DNA from 4 places in the Jejuibacter sp. L23 genome. Region 3 is predicted to be linked to each of the others. Evidence: predicted binding sites of a transcription regulator. Region 3 holds the regulator's gene; each other region holds the start of a gene.
What was found. The regulator CRP, encoded in region 3, controls carbon source genes, mostly activating them, when cyclic AMP is high. The targets are predictions, from matches to a motif close to ATGTGANNNNNNTCACAT.
Positions count from the first base shown of each region.

Region 1: msrB (peptide-methionine (R)-S-oxide reductase MsrB) is a predicted target of CRP. The motif match lies at 1,864-1,881, and genes of this name have one in related genera.
Region 2: SCU88_RS04355 (iron-containing alcohol dehydrogenase) is a predicted target of CRP. The motif match lies at 2,475-2,492, and genes of this name have one in related genera.
Region 4: SCU88_RS24010 (glutathione S-transferase) is a predicted target of CRP. The motif match lies at 2,785-2,802, and genes of this name have one in related genera.

Region 1 is NZ_CP138199.1:2,178,167-2,183,065, reverse strand. Features, by position in the region: gene ansA (asparaginase) at 1-333, shown strand, start outside; gene pncA (bifunctional nicotinamidase/pyrazinamidase) at 333-965, shown strand; gene SCU88_RS10030 (YeaC family protein) at 1,000-1,284, opposite strand; gene msrB (peptide-methionine (R)-S-oxide reductase MsrB) at 1,330-1,743, opposite strand; gene gapA (glyceraldehyde-3-phosphate dehydrogenase) at 2,078-3,073, shown strand; gene SCU88_RS10015 (D-hexose-6-phosphate mutarotase) at 3,146-4,030, shown strand; gene SCU88_RS10010 (aldo/keto reductase) at 4,076-4,899, opposite strand, start outside.
Region 2 is NZ_CP138199.1:953,594-958,492, reverse strand. Features, by position in the region: gene SCU88_RS04365 (sodium:solute symporter family protein) at 1-252, opposite strand, end outside; gene SCU88_RS04360 (dihydrodipicolinate synthase family protein) at 331-1,218, opposite strand; gene SCU88_RS04355 (iron-containing alcohol dehydrogenase) at 1,211-2,380, opposite strand; gene dtnK (D-threonate kinase) at 2,549-3,784, shown strand; gene SCU88_RS04345 (D-threonate 4-phosphate dehydrogenase) at 3,785-4,771, shown strand; gene SCU88_RS04340 (DeoR family transcriptional regulator) at 4,774-4,899, shown strand, end outside.
Region 3 is NZ_CP138199.1:4,802,040-4,806,938, reverse strand. Features, by position in the region: gene argD (bifunctional acetylornithine/succinyldiaminopimelate transaminase) at 1-841, shown strand, start outside; gene SCU88_RS23005 (YccS/YhfK family putative transporter) at 842-2,926, opposite strand; gene crp (cAMP-activated global transcriptional regulator CRP) at 2,999-3,631, opposite strand; gene SCU88_RS22995 (OsmC family protein) at 3,936-4,340, shown strand; gene SCU88_RS22990 (phosphoribulokinase) at 4,385-4,899, opposite strand, start outside.
Region 4 is NZ_CP138199.1:5,029,624-5,034,522, reverse strand. Features, by position in the region: gene mtlD (mannitol-1-phosphate 5-dehydrogenase) at 1-521, opposite strand, end outside; gene SCU88_RS24015 (PTS mannitol transporter subunit IICBA) at 620-2,527, opposite strand; gene SCU88_RS24010 (glutathione S-transferase) at 2,998-3,606, shown strand; gene selA (L-seryl-tRNA(Sec) selenium transferase) at 3,680-4,899, shown strand, end outside.

The DNA of each region.
Region 1 (4,899 bases), 2.6 Mb from region 3:
CCGGTGCGGGCGCTGATACTGCGCTCTTACGGCGTGGGCAATGCGCCCCAGCATGCCGACTTTCTGGCGGAACTGCGGGCAGCCAGCGAGCGCGGTATCGTGGTGGTTAACCTGACCCAGTGCATGTCGGGGCGCGTCAATATGGGCGGCTATGCCACCGGTAACGCCCTCGCCCATGCCGGCGTGGTCGGCGGCGCCGATATGACGGTAGAAGCGACCCTGACCAAGCTACACTGGCTGTTAAGTCAGGGACTGGAAGCCCCTGCCATTCGCGCGGCGATGGCGCAAAACCTGCGCGGTGAACTGACCCCGGACCACGAAGGAGCAATCTGATGACCCAAAGCGCACTGTTACTGATCGACCTTCAGAATGATTTCTGCGCCGATGGCGCCCTTGCGGTACCGGACGGCGATAGCGTGATTGCCGTCGCCAACCGGCTGATTGATGCCTGCAAGACCAGGGGGATCGCAGTGTTGGCCAGCCAGGACTGGCACCCGGCGAATCACGGCAGCTTTGCCAGCCAGCAGGGAGAGCCGCCTTACACTCAGGGTGAACTGGCGGGCCTGCCCCAGACCTGGTGGCCGGATCACTGCGTGCAGAACAGTCCGGGCGCAGCGCTGCATCCGGAGCTCCATCAGCAGGCCATCGATGCGCTGTTTTATAAGGGGGAAGATCCGCTGGTAGACAGCTACAGCGCCTTCTTCGACAACGGCCAGCGTCGCCAGACCGAACTGGACGGCTGGCTGCGTCATCATGAAGTCACCGAACTGATTGTAATGGGGCTGGCGACCGACTACTGCGTGAAATTCACGGTAATGGACGCTCTGAAGCTGGGCTACCGCGTCACCCTGGTCACCGACGGCTGCCGCGGCGTGAATCTTTCCCCCCAGGACAGCGAGCGGGCACTGGCGGAAATGGCGGCGGCAGGCGCCACTCTTAGCACTGAAGCTGAAGCGCTTCAGTAAGTGCATGACGGCCCGGGAAATCCCGGGCCACCGGTTACTGCTGCTCCGGCTTCAATGTAACGAAAGGCGCCGGTTCAATACCGAACTCCTGCTTCAGCTGCTGCTTGCTCTTCATCACGATCTGACCGTCGGTGCCCAGCGACATATGCTCGGGCTGATGGTTATTGCGCGACTGCCACAGCATCACCAGCTGTAAGGTGTTCTCTTTCTGCTCCGGCGTCAGCGCCACGCCATCGGGCCATTTCCCCAGCTCTACCGCCGTAACAAGACGCTGGTACACTTCCGGCGTCATAGCGGCAAGAATCTGCTCTATCTCCATACTCATAGTTATTACACTCCCTGGGAAGGTAGCTGAATCGATTTATCAACCTTTGGTGCGTTCATCGCTGCTGCCATCGCTAAAGCTCAGGGAAGCAGAGTTAACGCAGTAGCGTTCACCGGTGGGCTGCGGACCGTCCGGAAATACGTGCCCCAGATGGGCATTGCAGTTACCGCAGCGGATCTCAATACGCTCCATACCGTGGGTGAAATCCTTCAGATAGTGGATGGCGTCTTCGCTGACCGGCTGGTAAAAGCTGGGCCAGCCGCAGCCGGAATCGTACTTGGTACCGGCATTAAACAGCGGCGCATCGCAGACCAGACAGTGGTAGATGCCGTCGCTCTTGTTATGCAGCAAACGCCCGCTAAATGGCGGCTCAGTGCCCTGTTGCTGGGTCACGTAGTACTGCATTTCAGTCAGGGATTGTTTCAATTCTTCAGTCGATTTTGAGTTAGCCATAAACAGCGCTCTCTGTGTGCGTATCGGGGGAGTTCCTCAGTTCAGATTCTAACAAAACATTAACAGCGAGGATGCCGGTTTTGTTCTAAACTCAGCCCATAATGGCGGATGCCCCCTCATTTGTGATCAAATTCACACTTTTGTATCCAGGGCGCTTTAAAATCTGCCGCATCACCCCCATATGGGTGGCAGCAGAATGGAAACGTGGAGGCAAATCTGCCCCTCAGCGGTTTGATTTGTCGCAATGATTGACACGATTCCGCTTGACGCTGCGTAAGGTTTTTGTAATTTTACAACCAACCTTTTATTCACTAACAAATAGCTGGTGGAATATATGACTATCAAAGTAGGTATCAACGGTTTTGGCCGCATTGGCCGCATTGTTTTCCGTGCCGCTCAGGAACGTTCTGACATCGAGATCGTGGCTATCAACGATCTGCTGGACGCGGAATACATGGCTTACATGCTGAAGTACGACTCCACTCACGGCCGTTTCAACGGTACCGTAGAAGTGAAGGACGGCCATCTGGTTGTTAACGGTAAAACCATCCGTGTTACCGCTGAAAGAGACCCGGCTAACCTGAAGTGGAACGAAGTTGGCGTTGACGTTGTTGCTGAAGCAACCGGTATCTTCCTGACCGACGAAACTGCACGTAAGCACATCACCGCTGGCGCGAAAAAAGTGGTTCTGACTGGTCCGTCTAAAGATAACACCCCGATGTTCGTTCGCGGTGCCAACTTTGAAACCTACGCTGGCCAGGATATCGTTTCCAACGCTTCCTGCACCACCAACTGCCTGGCGCCGCTGGCTAAAGTCATCAACGACAACTTCGGTATCGTTGAAGGCCTGATGACCACCGTTCACGCCACCACCGCTACCCAGAAAACCGTTGACGGCCCGTCTCACAAAGACTGGCGCGGCGGCCGTGGCGCGGCTCAGAACATCATCCCGTCCTCTACCGGTGCTGCTAAAGCGGTCGGTAAAGTACTGCCGGAACTGAACGGCAAACTGACCGGTATGGCATTCCGCGTTCCGACTCCGAACGTATCCGTTGTTGACCTGACCGTTCGTCTGGAAAAAGCCGCTTCTTACGAAGACATCAAGAAAGCGATCAAAGCCGCTTCTGAAGGTCCGATGAAAGGCGTTCTGGGCTACACCGAAGATGACGTGGTTTCCACCGACTTCAACGGCGAAGTTTGCACTTCCGTGTTCGATGCCAAAGCCGGTATCGCCCTGAACGACAACTTCGTGAAACTGGTTTCCTGGTACGACAACGAAACTGGCTACTCCAACAAGGTACTGGACCTGATCGCTCACATCTCTAAATAAGGTGTGTTGAATCAGCGTTCTGCAAAAGGCCCCCACGGGGCCTTTTTTATTGGATCAGACAAGGAGATACCTATGAGTGCCGATATCTATACGCTGTCCGTCGTTAATCAGATAAGCGATGCTGTCTCCCGCCGTAAGCTGGACGAACTGGACCTGATTGTGGTGGATCACCCCAGGGCGCGCGCCGCCTTTGCGCTGCAGGGCGCTCACCTGCTCTCCTGGCAGCCCGCCGGAGAAGAAGAAGTCATCTGGCTGAGCAGCAATACCCCGTTTACCACCGGTAGCGCGCTGCGCGGCGGCGTACCTGTCTGCTGGCCCTGGTTTGGCCCGTCGGCGCAGCCGGGATTCCCGTCCCACGGTTTTGCCCGCAACCTGCCGTGGCAGCTTAAAGAGCACCAGCAGGATACCGATGGCGTTAATCTCACCTTCGAACTGCTGAGTAGCGACGAAACCCGCCGCTTCTGGCCCCACGACTTCCAGTTGCTGGCGCACTTCCGGCTGGGCGCCGAATGTGAAATGGCGCTGGAAGCGCACGGCGATTTCGAGACCACCGCGGCGCTGCACAGCTACTTCCGGGTGGGCGATATCGCACAGGTGCGCGTTGCCGGTCTGGGCGAGAGCTATCTCGATAAGGTGAATAACGGCGAGGAAGGCCGGCTTTCCGACGGCGTACAGACCTTTTCGGACCGGACCGATCGGGTCTATCTGGCACCGGAAGCCAGCAGTCTGATTGAAGATGGTAAACTGGGCCGCACCATTGAGGTGGCACACCGTTACAACAGTAACGTCGTTGGCTGGAATCCGGGCCCTGCCCTTTCCGTTAGCATGGCCGATATGCCGGATGACGGATACCGGACCATGGTTTGCATCGAAACCGCGGCCGTTACCGTACCTCAGCGCGCCCGCCCCGGTCAGCCTTCGCGTCTGGCCTGCACCCTGAAAGTGCTGAAAGGTTAAAGTCCCTGTTCGGGCGCCGCCACGCAGCGGCGCCCGGTATCATCGTCAGACAATATCCAGCGGCGTCTTGCGCGTCGGGGCCGGGAAAGCCTTATCAAGGCGCTCGAGCAGCGTATCGCTCAGAGAGATCTCCAGCGCGGCGGCATTATCCCGCACATGAGCCAGGGTCGCGCTTTTGGGGATGGCAATCACCCCGGGACGACGAATCACCCATGCCAGCAGCAGCTGCGCCACGCTAATACCCAGCGACTTAGCCTCTTCCACCAGCAGCGGATGCTGCATCAGCCCCCGACGCTGTCTTCCTGCCTGGGCCAGCGGGCAGTAGGCCATCACCGGAATCTCCCTTTCCTGACACCAGGGCAGGAGATCCGTTTCGATACCGCGCGATGCCAGATGATACAACACCTGATCGGTCGCGCAGGCTTCCCCACCCGCCAGGGTCCACAGCTCGTGCATCTCATCGATATCCAGATTAGAGACGCCCCAGTGGCCAATCTTGCCCTGACGCTGAAGCCCGGTCATCAATTCCAGCGTCTGTTCCAGCGGGATATCGCCAGACCAGTGCAGCAAATAAAGGTCGATATAGTCGGTGCCTAACCGCTTCAGACTGGCTTCACAGGCCGCCATACCGAGTGCGCCGCCGGCATTCCACGGATAAACCTTCGATACCACAAACACCTGTTCGCGTCGCCCGCGAATGGCTTCTCCCACCACCTGTTCCGCTCCGCCCTCGGCGTACATCTCGGCGGTATCGATAAGCCGCAGGCCAAGGTCGATACCCGCCTGTAACGCGGCCACTTCCTGGCGCCGCTGGCCGGGGTCTTCCCCCATATACCAGGTTCCCTGTCCCAGGGCTGGCAGCGTTTGTC
Region 2 (4,899 bases), 1.4 Mb from region 3:
GCCAAGCACCGACCAGGAAGCAGCAATACCACTTTCGAAAGCGGCCTGAGCCGTACCGATGGTGGATTTGGCGCCGATATATTCAGACATTAAAAGGATACCGACAATAAAGGCCGGCATGGCGCGAGACCCTTCCATAAAATCACCCGAGTTTTTACTTCGGATACGGAAAGTCAGCCATGTGGTAAAAATAATATAGGCAATAACGATTCCGACAATAATCAGGGTATCTTCAGCGGTAAATGTGTTCATCTTTACCTCTCTTATCAAGGCGTACCGATCCTACGCGCCGGAAGGGGCACGCAGAATGCTTGTGATGATTTAACAACCTTATTCGTGGGCAATATTCGCAATGAGCTGGCGAATAACGCTTTCCTGTTGCGGGCTAAATTCAACGGCGTAACGACTTTCGCCAACGGCATAACCCATAAGCTGTAATGCTTTTTTGACTGCCGCAGGAGAGAACGCCACCTGGTAAAGCTCACTACGTAGCTGCGTCACGCTCTCCTGCGCCTGACGGGAGCCATCAATATCCCCCGCTTTATAGCGCGACCAGATGGAATTTATCGCCTTCGGCGCCACGTTTGCCAGCCCGGAAATACAGGCGGAGCAGCCCTCTACAAATCCCTGATGAATAAGCGAATCCGGGCCATTTAACACATCAAAATCGTCGATATCCTTTACCGCATTAAGAAAACCGCTCAGGCTTTGATAGCTTCCGGCGCTATCTTTAATACCGATGATATTCGGGTGTGCCGCCAGTATTCTCGCCGTCTCCGGCTCAATCGTATTTCCAGTGCGCGCCGGGATGTTATAAAGAAACAAGGGCACGGTCAGCGCATCGGCAATGGACGTATAATGGGCGATTAACTCCTGTTGTTGCAGTGGCACGAAATAAGGCGTAATCACGGATACCGCATCCACGCCCAGTTTTTCAATTTGCTTTCCCAGACGGATGGTCTCGCGCGTGGATATCTCACCAATGTGAGCCACCACATGAGCCTGCCCTGCGACTTCATCGACGCAGGTTTGAGTCACGGTCACTTTCTCCTTTTCATTAAGCACAAAAAATTCACCGTTAGTACCACCGCAAAAGATACTGTTTCCTGCCTGCCGCTGTCGGGTGATCTGCTCCTTTAGCGCTTTCAGATTCAGCGCACCTTCGCTGTCAAACGGGGTCACAATAGCGGTCAGCACACCGTCGATTTTGTTACTCATTTTCACTCCCTGTGTATTCGCGGGTGGGGAAAAGCGTTTGATAGATGGCCTGGACATCGCGGTGATTCACCTGGCAAGGGGCATTGTTCATCAAACGCTTCACATTGAGTGCGGCTTCGGCGAGTTCCGGAATATCCGTGACGGGGACGCCCAGCGTCGCAAGGTTATCCGGCAGGTCGAGGCGTTTGACCAGCCCGGAAAAATAGTCCACCAGCGCGATGGATTTATCTGCAGCAGAGAGAGTGTGGTCAGCATCAGGCAGCAGATCCCAGACCTGAGCAAACTTATCGACAGCCCAGGGACGTATCACTTTCATGCAGGGGGCCAGCAGAATGGCATTGGCGACGCCATGGGGCAGATGATATTTACCGCCCAGCGGATAAGACAGAGCATGCACCAGATGGGTACCGGCATGATTGATGGCGACCCCGCCGTACCAGGACGCCCAGAGCATCTCGAGTCTGGCCAGCCGGTTTTCCGGCTCATTCACCGAAGTTTCGATATGAGTCAGCAGCTTCTTCAGCCCGATAAGCGCCGCATTATCACTCACCGGATTCGCGACAGTGGCTGTAAAACACTCAATCAGGTGACACAGCGCATCAATCCCGGTAGACGAAGCGATATGTGAGGGCATGCTGGCGGTAAGTTCGGGCAACAGGGCCACATAGTCCGGCAGCAGCACCGGAGAAATAATGCCCACCTTGGTATTTTGTTCAGGGATCGCCAGAATGGCGTTAGGCGTAGCTTCCGAGCCGGTACCTGCCGTGGTCGGAATCAGTAATGACGCCACGCGCTGCTGAGGTTTTTCACCGGCCAGCATGGCTTCCAGCCTGGGGGCGGTCGGATGGCAGAGCACGGAAAACAGTTTTGCCACATCCAGTACGCTTCCCCCGCCGATGCCAACCACCATATCGACGTCGGCATCGCCCAGGCCGTTGATGATGCCGTTAACATCATGATGGCTCGGCTCCGCAGGCACAGTATCGACCACCGTGATATCACGACCGTCGGCTGCCAGTAATTCCCTGATCTGCGCAACCAGCGGCAGCTTTATCATGTTTGCGTCAGTCACCAGCAAAATCTGGCGCCTGCCGGCCACCAGCGGTTCGAGCGCAAAAACGGATGCCGGGCCGACTATCACGGTGCTGTTAATCGTTGCCACAATATTCTCCTGTCTGTTTGATTGAACTCGCTCATAACAAGTTCATCACAATCGCATCATGGCGTAACTTTATAGTTTATCTCTTGACCGAATAAATTGAACTTGCTCACATTTAATCAAATGTGATTGAATATAATCAAATCTGAAATATGATGATCCGGAGCTGGGATGGACACAAAACTCACAACGCCTCAAATCGTGGTGGTTGCCGATGACTTTACCGGTGGTAATGATGCGGGCGTCAGCCTGGCGTGCACCGGTTTGCGGGTCGATGTCGCTTTTGAGCTGCCCTATCACGGCAATGCCGATGTGTTGGTGGTGAACAGCGATAGCCGGGCGCTTTCCGCACGGCATGCCGCTTCACGCATTGAGGCGCTGGTTCATGATTGCTACAGCAATCCACATCAGCTACTGCTGAAGAAGATAGATTCCACGCTGCGTGGCAATCCAGGCGCAGAGCTGGAAGCAATGATGCGATCGACCGGCAAACAGCTGGCGATTGTCGCCCCGGCCTTTCCTGATGCAGGACGCACAACAGTACAGGGGCAATGCCTGATAAACGGCGTTCCCGTCACGGAAACCGAATTTGCCAGCGACCCGAAAACTCCGGTCATCAGCGCCGATATCGGCCTGCTATTGCAGGCGCAAACGACGATTCCCTGCCAGTCGATGTCGCTGAGCCAGTTTAGCCACAGGCTGAACCAGTATGCGTCGGATGGCCCGGAAATTTGGGTGGTGGATGCGCAGACCGATGGCTGCCTGGATACCATCGCCACCCTGGCTCTGGCGCAAAAGGAGCGCCCGTTACTGGTGGGCTCTGCGGGAATTTGCCAGGCGCTGGCGCGGCAGCACGTAAATACTTCGCCACGTTGTTTACTGGCGATGGTGGGTTCAATGAGCGAAGTCGCGCAACGACAAATCGCCACCGTCTGCCGAAACGCCAGAGCGGAGAGCCTGGTCATTGATATTGAAAATGTCCTTTGCGGTTCGCCGACGCATTACCTGCAGCAGATTATAAACATTCTGTCATCCGGTCGGCACTGTATTGTCCATACCTGTCCGGATCATGAAGCGCGCCATCGGATCCCCGAGCTTTGCGCACGCTGGCAGCTGACTCGCCCCCAGCTTGGCGAAAAAGTTTGCCATTTTTTGGGAACCCTGACGCGCCAGGTCCTTGAGGCTGTCACACCCGACGCGCTGTATCTGTCAGGGGGAGATGTCGCCTCTGCAGTTGCCGGAGCACTGGGGGCAAGGGGATTCAGGATCACCGGCTGCGTCGCACAGTGCGTGCCGTACGGTCGCTTTGCTGGCGGTCTCTGGCAGCGCCCGGTGATGACGAAAGCGGGAGGATTTGGCGACGAGGCCACCTTACTTCAGGTACTGAATTTTATTGAGGAGAGATGAGTGAATAATATCATTGCTGTTACTATGGGTGACCCTGCCGGCATCGGCCCGGAAATCATTATCAAATCGCTGGCGGAAGGCGAGCTTTCTGGCTCGCCGGTGGTGGTGGTCGGATGCGCGCAAACGCTACGGCGGCTACTGGCGCTGAACATCACGCCACAGGCAGAGTTACGGATTATCGATGATGTCGCCCAGGCCCAATTCTCCCCAGGCGTCATCCACGTGATAGACGAAGCGCTGGCCGACCCCGGGTCGTTAAAGCCCGGCGTGGTACAGGCACCAGCTGGCGATCTGGCGTATCGCTGTATTAAACGCGCCACTGCGCTGGCCCTGGCAGGGAAAGTCTGCGCGATCGCCACCGCGCCGCTCAATAAAGAGGCGTTACACCTGGCCGGGCATCACTATCCCGGACATACCGAGCTGCTGGCCCATCTGACCGACAGCAAAGACTACGCCATGGTTCTGTACACCGATAAACTGAAAGTCATCCACGTCACCACCCACATCGCTTTGCGCAAATTCCTTGATACGTTAAGCGAAGAGCGGGTAAAAACCGTGATTCAGATAGCCGACAGCTTCCTGCGGCGCGTCGGTTATCAGGACCCGCGTATTGCGGTCGCAGGGGTCAATCCCCATGCCGGGGAAAACGGCCTGTTCGGTGATGAAGAGCTCAAGATTGTCGGGCCTGCCGTAGAAGCCATGCGGGCTAAAGGGCTGAATGTCGCCGGTCCGTGCCCACCCGATACGGTGTTCATGCAGTGCCATGAAGGGATGTACGATATGGTGGTCGCGATGTATCACGATCAGGGCCATATTCCGCTAAAATTACTGGGATTTTATGACGGAGTGAATATCACTGCCGGATTACCCTTTATCCGCACCTCAGCGGATCACGGTACGGCATTTGATATTGCCTGGACAGGCAAGGCCAGGTCTGAAAGCATGGCCGTGTCTATCCAGTTAGCGATGCAAATTACGCAGGATTAAAAATGAAAGGATATAACCGGTTAGAACAAATCATGGATTACCTGAAAGGGCAAAATCTGGTCACAGTAGAGCAATTAGTGGCGGTCACTCAGGCTTCCCCGGCAACCATTCGCCGGGACCTGATTAAG
Region 3 (4,899 bases):
CAGTCCGTACAAAACCAAAATTATCGCCTTCCATAATGCTTTCCACGGGCGTTCACTGTTTACCGTATCGGTCGGTGGACAGCCCAAGTATTCAGACGGCTTCGGCCCTAAACCTGCTGATATTATCCATGTGCCCTTTAACGATCTGCACGCCGTGAAAGCCGTCATGGATGACCACACCTGTGCCGTGGTGGTCGAGCCGATTCAGGGAGAAGGGGGAGTCACCGCCGCCACGCCGGAGTTCCTGCAGGGGCTGCGTGACCTGTGCGACCACTATCAGGCGTTGCTGGTCTTTGATGAGGTACAGTGCGGTATGGGTCGCGTGGGCAAGCTGTTCAGCTATATGCACTACGGTGTGACGCCGGACATTCTGACCAGCGCCAAAGCGTTGGGCGGCGGTTTCCCGGTGAGCGCGATGCTGACGACCCAGGAGATTGCCTCTGCTTTCCACGTGGGCTCCCATGGCTCGACCTATGGCGGTAACCCGCTGGCATGCGCAGTGGCGGAAGCGGCCTTCGACATCATTAATACCCCACAAGTGCTGGGTGGCATTCAGAGCAAGCGTCAGCGTTTTGTCGACCATCTGCGTCAGATCAACGAGCAATTCAATATTTTCAGCGAAGTTCGCGGTATGGGGCTACTGATTGGTGCTGAGTTGAGTGAAGCATATAAAGGGCGCGCCCGGGATCTGCTGAACGCAGCAGCGGAGCAGGGCGTTATGGTGTTGAATGCCGGGCCGGACGTGGTTCGTCTGGCGCCGTCGCTGGTGGTGGAAGACGCCGACATCGATGAAGGCATGGCGCGTTTCGCCAAAGCGGTGCAGAAAATTGCCCTGGGATGATTATTTGTGGCTTTGCAGACGGCGGCGTAGCCAGGCGCCGTGGTGGGGGCGCTGATGCCAGGCCACGGAAGAGATGGTATGCATCGCATTCAGATGGCTGAGGATGCGATCCAGATGGCGCTCCATGGTACTCATTGGGCCAATGGTGAGCGCCTCGGGGTCGTCCAGTACGTGAATGGCCCCGCTGTCGTCGGGGTTGTCCCAGGTCAGCCGTTGCTGGCAGCGCTGAATAGCGATTTCACAGGATTGCAGATAGCGTTGGGCCAGCGCTGGCGTCAGCATATTATGCTCGCGCGCCAGGATCGTCATGGCGTTAATATGCTCGACGATAAACTGGCTGTGGGTTACCCATAGCTTCATATCGGCCAGGTAACGGTTATTGAATGATGGCTCCTGCATTGCCTGATTTAGCGAGTTATAGAGCGCATTATGGGCCTGATTGACCCGCATTCGCTCCCAGGCCAGCGGGCCGGGCTGTGGATCGTCGCTCAGGATCTGGCGGATGGCCTGCTGGTCGCGCTCCAGCGCATCGTGGGCATTCTGTCGTAGCAGGCCGCTCTGCCACTGAGGCCACAGCCAGACCATGCCGCCAAAGGCGATCAGGCAACCGAGCAGCGTATCCACCAGTCGGGTCATAATAAACTGCTCACCGCTCAGCGAAAGCAGTTGCAGGCTGTACACCGCAGTGATGGTAAATCCGACGGTCGCCAGCGCGTAATGTTTACGGATTATCAGGTAGCCAATCAGCGTTATCAGCAGCATTCCCGCCAGAATATAGCCCTGGGGTACGTTAAAGTGCAGCGCGCCCGCCGCAATTAACAGACCCGCGATAGTTCCCCCCGCCCGGTGCAGAATGCGTACCCGGGTGGCGCCATAGCCGTTCTGGGTGACAAACATGATGGTCATCAGTATCCACCAGGGTTTGGGCAGATTGAGCGCGGCGCCAAGCAGACTGGCGATGGCAAGCATGGTTCCAATGCGCGCTGCGCTACGCAGCGCCGAGGACTTCAGCGACAGATAGCTGCGCAGCGCCCGAAGCAGCGGAAGATGCTGTTGCCGGTCGGCCATCAGATCCCGAATATAGAGCGGGCGCTGGGTGCGCAGTAGTCGGGCGATACGGCTGAAGTGATAGTGGCAGAACTGCCCCACCGGGTTTTCCGGATGCTGGCGGGCAATCTTTTCCAGCGCGGAGATGGGTTTTTCCATGCTAAAGCGCCGGGGATAGCGGTGGTAGAGTATATCGTCGCTGACTACGCGCAGTCGGGCGGCCACGGTACGGGCCGCCCAGCGAATCACCGGTTCCGCGTGGCTCTGCTCTACCAGTTTCTGTACCTCTTCAGGCTGGTGAAGGCTGACGGAAATATGCTCCTGAAGATCCAGCGCCACCTGAAAGACGCGCAGCAGGCGCTTATAATCATTCTGGCGGCTGGTGGCAGATAGCATATGCAACTGCTGATAACAGAGGCTGATGAGATCCACCACCTTTTGCTGACGAATCAGCAGCGGCGGCAGCGCATTTTCCGGATCGGTATGCTGGGTCAGCAGGCTGTATTTGGCTTCGCAGTAGTCCGCCAGTTCGCGATAGAGCAGGCTCAGGGTCTCGCGTAGCGGCTGTTCACGCCACATCCAGAACCAGAACCAGTTAAAGGCGCCGTACCACAGGGTGCCGAGCGCATACAGCAGCATCGGCTGCCAGACCGGCATATTGCCGGCCAGCCCCAGAGTAAAGATCGCGGCGATAAGCGAAGCAGGCAACAGGCGGCCATGCAGGGCGCTGATTTCCGCCGTAACGCCCAGTAACAGCGCCATTCCGAAGAAGATGGCGGCCAGTGGCAGCTTTTCCATCAGCAGTAGCTGAACCATCAGGCTGCTAAAGGCGAACAGCGAGCCGCCGACGATCAGGCGTTTAAAGAAACGTTTATGGGGGGTATCCAGGCCCGCGATATTGCAACAGGCGGGAACCAGCGAGAAGAGCAGGCCCTGTTGCAGGCTACCGAATATTAGCCCGATAATCACCGGCAGCGACAGTACCAGGGTCTGACGCAGCGCATAGTTAACTTCGGGGTGATAGATCAGTCGGCGCATTGGCACAGGGTAACGCGTCAGTGGCAAAGAGAAAAACGGCGCGTTGCCACAACACGCCGTTACAGACCGGGATTAACGGGTACCGAAGACGACGATGGTTTTCCCGTGTGCGGAGATCAGGTTTTGATCTTCCAGCATCTTCAGAATACGGCCAACGGTTTCGCGGGAACAGCCCACGATCTGCCCAATTTCCTGACGGGTGATTTTGATCTGCATTCCGTCTGGATGGGTCATTGCGTCCGGCTGTTTTGCCAGGTTTAGCAGGGTCTGTGCGATACGACCTGTCACATCCAGGAAGGCGAGATTGCCCACTTTCTCTGAGGTGACCTGCAGACGGCGGGCCATCTGCGAGGAAAGGCGCATCAGAATGTCCGGGTTTACCTGGATCAGCTGACGGAATTTCTTATAGGAGATTTCAGCGACTTCGCAGGCGGTTTTCGCCCGTACCCAGGCGCTACGCTCCTGGCCTTCTTCGAATAGCCCCAGTTCACCAATGAAATCCCCCTGATTCAGGTAAGAGAGGATCATCTCTTTCCCTTCCTCATCTTTGATAAGTACTGCGACAGAGCCCTTAACGATGTAATAGAGGGTTTCGGCTTTTTCACCCTGATGAATAAGTGTGCTCTTCGATGGATACTTATGAATGTGGCAATGAGACAAAAACCATTCGAGAGTCGGGTCTGTTTGCGGTTTGCCAAGCACCATGCGCGGTTATCCTCTGGTTATAAGCTGACGCCCGGAAGAATATGGGCCTCCGGGCGTATTGATCGTTTGTCCCCGCTCTTGGGGATCTGGCATGAGAAAAGCCTGTAAGCTACATAAATTTCACGTGAAATTTCATCCCGTACGCGCTTCGCCGCGCCGCGAGAGGGTATCCTCAGTGTTTTAGCATAGCTTTTTCCGGGTGTCTCCTATTGTCTCGTTTCAGCTTGACCCGGATCGCCTTCTGTTGCGACTTTCTTTGCGGCGGCTTACTCTGTGGGGAAAATGGCTTGATGGGAGCGACAACATGCAGTCACGAGTAAAATGGGTTGAGGGCCTGACTTTCCTGGGTGAGTCCGCCTCCGGGCATCAGGTGCTGATGGACGGGAATTCCGGCGACAAGGCCCCCAGTCCGATGGAGATGGTGCTGATGGCGGTGGGAAGCTGTAGCGCCATCGATGTGGTCTCTATTCTGCAAAAGGGTCGCCACGGCGTGACCGACTGCGAGGTGAAGCTAACCTCGGAGCGTCGTGAAGAGGCGCCGCGCCTGTTCACTCATATCAATCTGCACTTTATCGTTACCGGCCAGGATCTGAAAGACAATGCGGTGTCGCGTGCGGTGGATTTGTCTGCCGAGAAATACTGCTCTGTGGCGCTGATGTTGGGTAAAGCGGTGAATATCACCCATTCATATGAGGTGGTGGAAGGCTGATGCTGGCTGGGGAGGGGAGACAGATTCCCCTCCCCAGCCAGGGATTAGGCTATCTTTTTACCTTCCATAATGCGCCGCACCAGCGGCGTCATAATCAGCTCCATCGCCAGTCCCATCTTGCCGCCCGGCACCACCAGCGTATTGATATGCGAGATAAACGAGCCCTGCAGCATCGCCAGCAGCCAGGGATAATCGACCTCCAGATCCCGGAAGTGGATCACCACAAAGCTTTCATCCAGCGACGGGATCTCTCTGGCGGCGAAGGGATTAGAGGTATCTACCGTCGGCACGCGCTGGAAGTTGATGTGGGTACGTGAGAACTGCGGGGTGATGTAGTTAATGTAGTCTTCCATCGAACGCACCACCGAATCCATCACGGCTTCACGGGAATGGCCGCGCTCGCTGGTGTCGCGCACCAGTTTCTGAATCCACTCCAGGTTGACGATGGGTACTACGCCGACCAGTAGATCCACATGCTGCGCCACATCGTGCTGCGAGGTGACCACGCCGCCGTGCAGCCCTTCGTAGAACAGTACGTCCGTAGGTTCTGGTAGCGGCT
Region 4 (4,899 bases), 230 kb from region 3:
ACCGCCAGCGGGTCGCTGTCGGCAGATTCGGACGGCGGCACAATGCGGTCAACGGCGGAATCGACGAAGCCTACGTGGGCTTCCACCCAGTCACGCTCTTCCGGCGCCAGAACCTCAAACAGATGGTCTTTCAGCTGCGAGGTGCCGCGTACCATGTTTTCACAGGCGATGATGTTCAGCGGCTGCTCGTTACCGGCGGCGCGGCGCTTAGCCAGTCCTTTCGCCAGGGTCGGGGCGATAAGCTTCAGCACCACGGGACCGACGGCGGTAGTAATAAGAGAGACCTGGGCTATCAGATCTTCAGCCGCTTCGCTGCTGCTGTTAACGGCGTTGACGTTGGCGACGGTATCGATCTGCTGCTGTTCGCCAACAACCCGAACCTGATAGCTGTGGCGGTCGTTCAGAGCATCCAGCACCGTCTGGTTAACGTCGGCAAACGTCAGTTGAATGCCGGCATCCACCAGCAGTTTGCCGATGAATCCGCGTCCGATATTACCTGCACCAAAGTGTAATGCTTTCATTGTCTGAACCCTTTTCAATTTGACTGACCCCGAGAGGGCTGGGGTGAGGCATTGCCCCTCACCCTAACCCTCTCCCCGAAGGGAGAGGGAGTTTAAGGTTACTTCGCTCCCAGCAGCGACAGAACTTCGTCCACGCTGGTGGTATTCGCCAGTTTTTCGATAACCGACTCATCATCCAGCGCGTTGGTCAGGCTGGTGATCACCTGGATGTGTTCGTTATTGCGCGCGGCAATACCGATAACCAGACGTGCGACATCGTCTTCCTCTTCACCGAACAGGACGCCTTGCGGGTACTGGCAGAAGACAACGCCGGTCTTCAGCACGCGATCCTTGGCGTCTACGGTGCCGTGCGGCACGGCGATGGATTCGCCCAGGTAGGTCGGCGTCAGTTTTTCACGCTCCAGCATGGCTGCGACGTACTCCGGCTCAACATAGCCGCCTTTAACCAGTTGTTCACCGGCAAAGCGGATAGCCTCCTCTTTGCTGGCGGCTTGCAGGCCCAGGAAGATATTGCCTTCACTCAGTTTGAACAGGCGGCTGTCATCCTGATCGAAGCTGTCTTTCAGGCTGCTCTGCACCTTCTCTTCGTTTTCGCTGTGGCGCTGTGCGGCGATCAGACGCTGGGTCAGATCGCTGTACATCGCGTTATCCAGGAAGTTGGTCAGCGAGAGATGTTGCGCGTGCGGCGCCTGGCGCATGGCCCGCTCGGTCAGATCGCGGTGTGTAATCACCAGATCCACATCGCCCGGCAGGCTGTTGATGGCGCAGTTGGTGACCGAGATATTGGTCAGACCCGCATCCTGAATTTTCTTACGCAGTACCCCGGCACCCATAGCGCTGGAGCCCATACCGGCGTCGCAGGCCACGATAATCTTACGCACGTGGCTCAGGTCGCCTGCATCACTGGCTGCCGCTGTATTGCCGCCTTTGGACTGCGTTTTCATCTCCTTCATACGGCGGGTGGCCGCATCGATATCGTCATCCTCTTTCACCTTGCTGGTTTTCAGCAGGATGGCGGAAACCACGAAGGAAACTACCATCGCAGCGACAATAGCGGCGATATTGGCGAACCAGGCGCCTTTCGGCGTCATAGCCAGCACGGCCAGAATCGAACCCGGAGAAGCCGGAGAAACCAGGCCGCCGTCCAGCAGGTTTAGCGTGAACACGCCGGTCATGCCGCCCAGGATGACGGCGATAATCAGACGCGGATTCATCAGCACGTAAGGGAAGTAGATCTCATGGATACCGCCCAGGAAGTGGATGATGGCCGCACCGCCTGCGGACTGTTTCGCACTGCCGCGACCGAAGAACATATAGGCCAGCAGGACGCCCATCCCCGGACCCGGGTTGGCCTCAATCAGGAAGAACAGGGATTTACCCATTTCCTGAGACTGCTGAATTCCCAGCGGCGAGAAGATGCCGTGGTTAATGGCGTTATTCAGGAACAGAATTTTTGCCGGCTCGACAAAAATCGAAGCCAGCGGCAGCATGTCGTGCGTCACCATAAAGTTAACGCCAGCCGCCAGCAGTTTGGAAAGTATCTCCACCGCCGGACCGATGCCGAGAAACGCCAGAATCGCCAGCAGCATACCGATAATGCCGGCAGAGAAGTTATTCACCAGCATTTCGAAGCCGGACTTGATCTTGCCGTCTACGGCCGCGTCGAATTTCTTAATGCACCAGCCGCCCAGCGGACCGGCAATCATCGCGCCAAGGAACATTGGCATATCGGCGCCGGCAATCACCCCCATCGTGGTAATTGCGCCCACCACGCCGCCGCGCTCGCCGCCAATCAGTCGGCCACCGGTATAACCGATCAACAGCGGCAGCAGGTAGGTGATCATCGGGCCGACCAGCCTGGCCAGCGTTTCGTTAGGCCACCATCCAGTGGGAATAAAGAGAGCGGTGATGATCCCCCATGCGATAAACGCCCCGATATTGGGCATCACCATATTGCTGAGAAAACGACCAAAGCTTTGCACTTTGATCTTGATATCGGATGACATATTACACCCCTTATTGTGATGTCGAGCAGGGCACAGCCCGGTGTTTTTCCAGGCCGCATGAGGTGGCGGGGTCGCCAACCTTTCGTCCATGACGCGAAATCTGGCACCGAATGGGCAGACTGTCCAGATGTCGGATTTTTTTGTGATAAATGTCACTTAATGTTAGGGGGGTGACCGGTTTTTTTGGTGATTATGATCACAAAAACAGCGAGTGTAAAAACGTCAGCGATGAAAAAAACGTCGCGAAAGGTGGTTTTATGTGATTTTGGTCACAATTTAATATTGTGTTTTTGTTTGGTTATTGTGATGTTAATCACAATTTGTGGCCGTGAATTACTCCGCTTGTGATCGGGATCGTCTGATGAAAAGCGAGAGCCCATCAAAATGCCATGGCGGCCCTGGAATAACCCCCCTCTTCATGCCGTCATGCACCATAATTATATGTGGTTGGTTCGAAAAGGGACGGCGATATGAAACTGATAGGCAGTTACACCAGCCCTTATGTCCGCAAGATCTCGGTGGTTCTGCTGGAAAAGGGCATTGCGTTTGAATTCGTTAATGACACTCCCTGGGAGGAGGCGACGCAGGTACCGGATTACAATCCGCTGGGAAAAGTCCCCACCCTGGTCACTGATGATGGCAGCATCTGGTTCGACTCCCCGGTAATTGTCGGCTACCTGGAACTGCTGGATATTGCTCCGGCGCTGGTACCGCGTGAGCCGAAGCTGGCGCTGTGGGAGCGGCAGGTGGAAGCTCTGGCCGACGGTATTCTCGATGCCGCCGTGCTGCTGGTGCGCGAACGTCAGCGTCCGGCGCAGCAGCAATCTGAAGCGTTCCTGCTGCGTCAGCGCCAGAAGATCGCGCGCGGTCTGGACTGGCTTGAACAGCAGATCAACGACCAGAATATTGAAAGCGAACCACCTCGGCTGGGAGCCATCGCCCTGGGGTGCGCCATTGGCTATCTTAACTTCCGACGTATTGCGCCTGGCTGGTGCGCTGAACGCCCGCTGTTGGTCCGCCTGGCGGGAAAGCTCTTCGAACGTGAAAGCTTTGCCCGCACCGAACCGCCAATGCCATGATCTGGCTCTTATGACAGGGGGGACCCCCCCTGTTAAACTGATCGCCACACTTTTTCCGGAATGACACAGTCTCATGAGTCAACACGCACTATTCAGCCAGCTTCCCGCGACGGATCGTCTGCTGCGCGAACCGGCGTTCACGGCGCTGTGCGCCGAATTTGGTCACACCCGACTGGTGGATACCCTGCGGCAGATGCAGACGGCGGCGCGCGACGAAATCCGCGCGCATCAACGGTTGCCTGAATGGCGTGACGACTGGGCGGCGGAAGCGCGAAGACGCCTGCATAAAGATGAAGAGAGCGCCCTGCGTCCGGTGTTTAATCTGACGGGCACGGTATTGCATACCAACCTTGGGCGCGCCATTCAGGCCGAGGCGGCGGTAGAAGCCGTCAGCCGTGCGATGCGCTCGCCGGTCACTCTGGAATATGACCTGGATGACGCAGGGCGCGGCCACCGGGACCGCGCGCTGGCAGCACTGCTTTGCGAGCTGACCGGCGCGGAAGACGCCTGCATCGTCAATAACAACGCGGCAGCGGTGCTGCTGATGCTGGCGGCCTGCGCTCAGGGCGGCGAAGTAGTGGTTTCCCGCGGCGAGCTGGTGGAGATTGGCGGCGCTTTCCGAATCCCTGATGTGATGCGTCAGGCGGGGTGCCAGCTCCATGAGGTCGGCACCACCAATCGCACTCATCTTAAGGATTACCGCCAGGCCATTGGGCCGGAAACCGCGCTGTTGATGAAGGTGCATACCAGCAACTATCAGATTAGCGGCTTTACCAAATCGGTGAGCGAAGAGGAGCTGGCGCAGTTGGGGGCGGAAAGCGATATCCCGGTGGTGGTGGATCTGGGTAGCGGCTCGCTGGTGGATCTCACGCAGTACGGTTTGCCCGCAGAGCCGATGCCTCAGCGCCTGATTGCGGCTGGCGTCAGCCTGGTGAGCTTTTCGGGTGATAAGCTGCTGGGGGGCCCCCAGGCTGGTATTATCGTCGGGAAGAAAGGGTTGATCGCCCGCCTGCAGTCTCACCCGCTGAAGCGGGCGCTGCGTGCCGATAAAATGACGCTGGCGGCCCTGGAAGCCACGTTACGTCTGTATCGTCACCCTGAAAAACTGGTGGAGCGTTTACCCACGCTGCGTCTGCTCACCCGTAAACCGGCGGAGATTCAGGCCCAGGGCGAGCGTCTGCTTTCACTGCTGGCGCCGCTCTACCCGGATTTTGAACTGCGGGTGGAGCCCTGCCTGTCGCAGATTGGCAGTGGTTCGTTACCGGTTGACCGCCTGCCTGGCGCTGCGTTGAC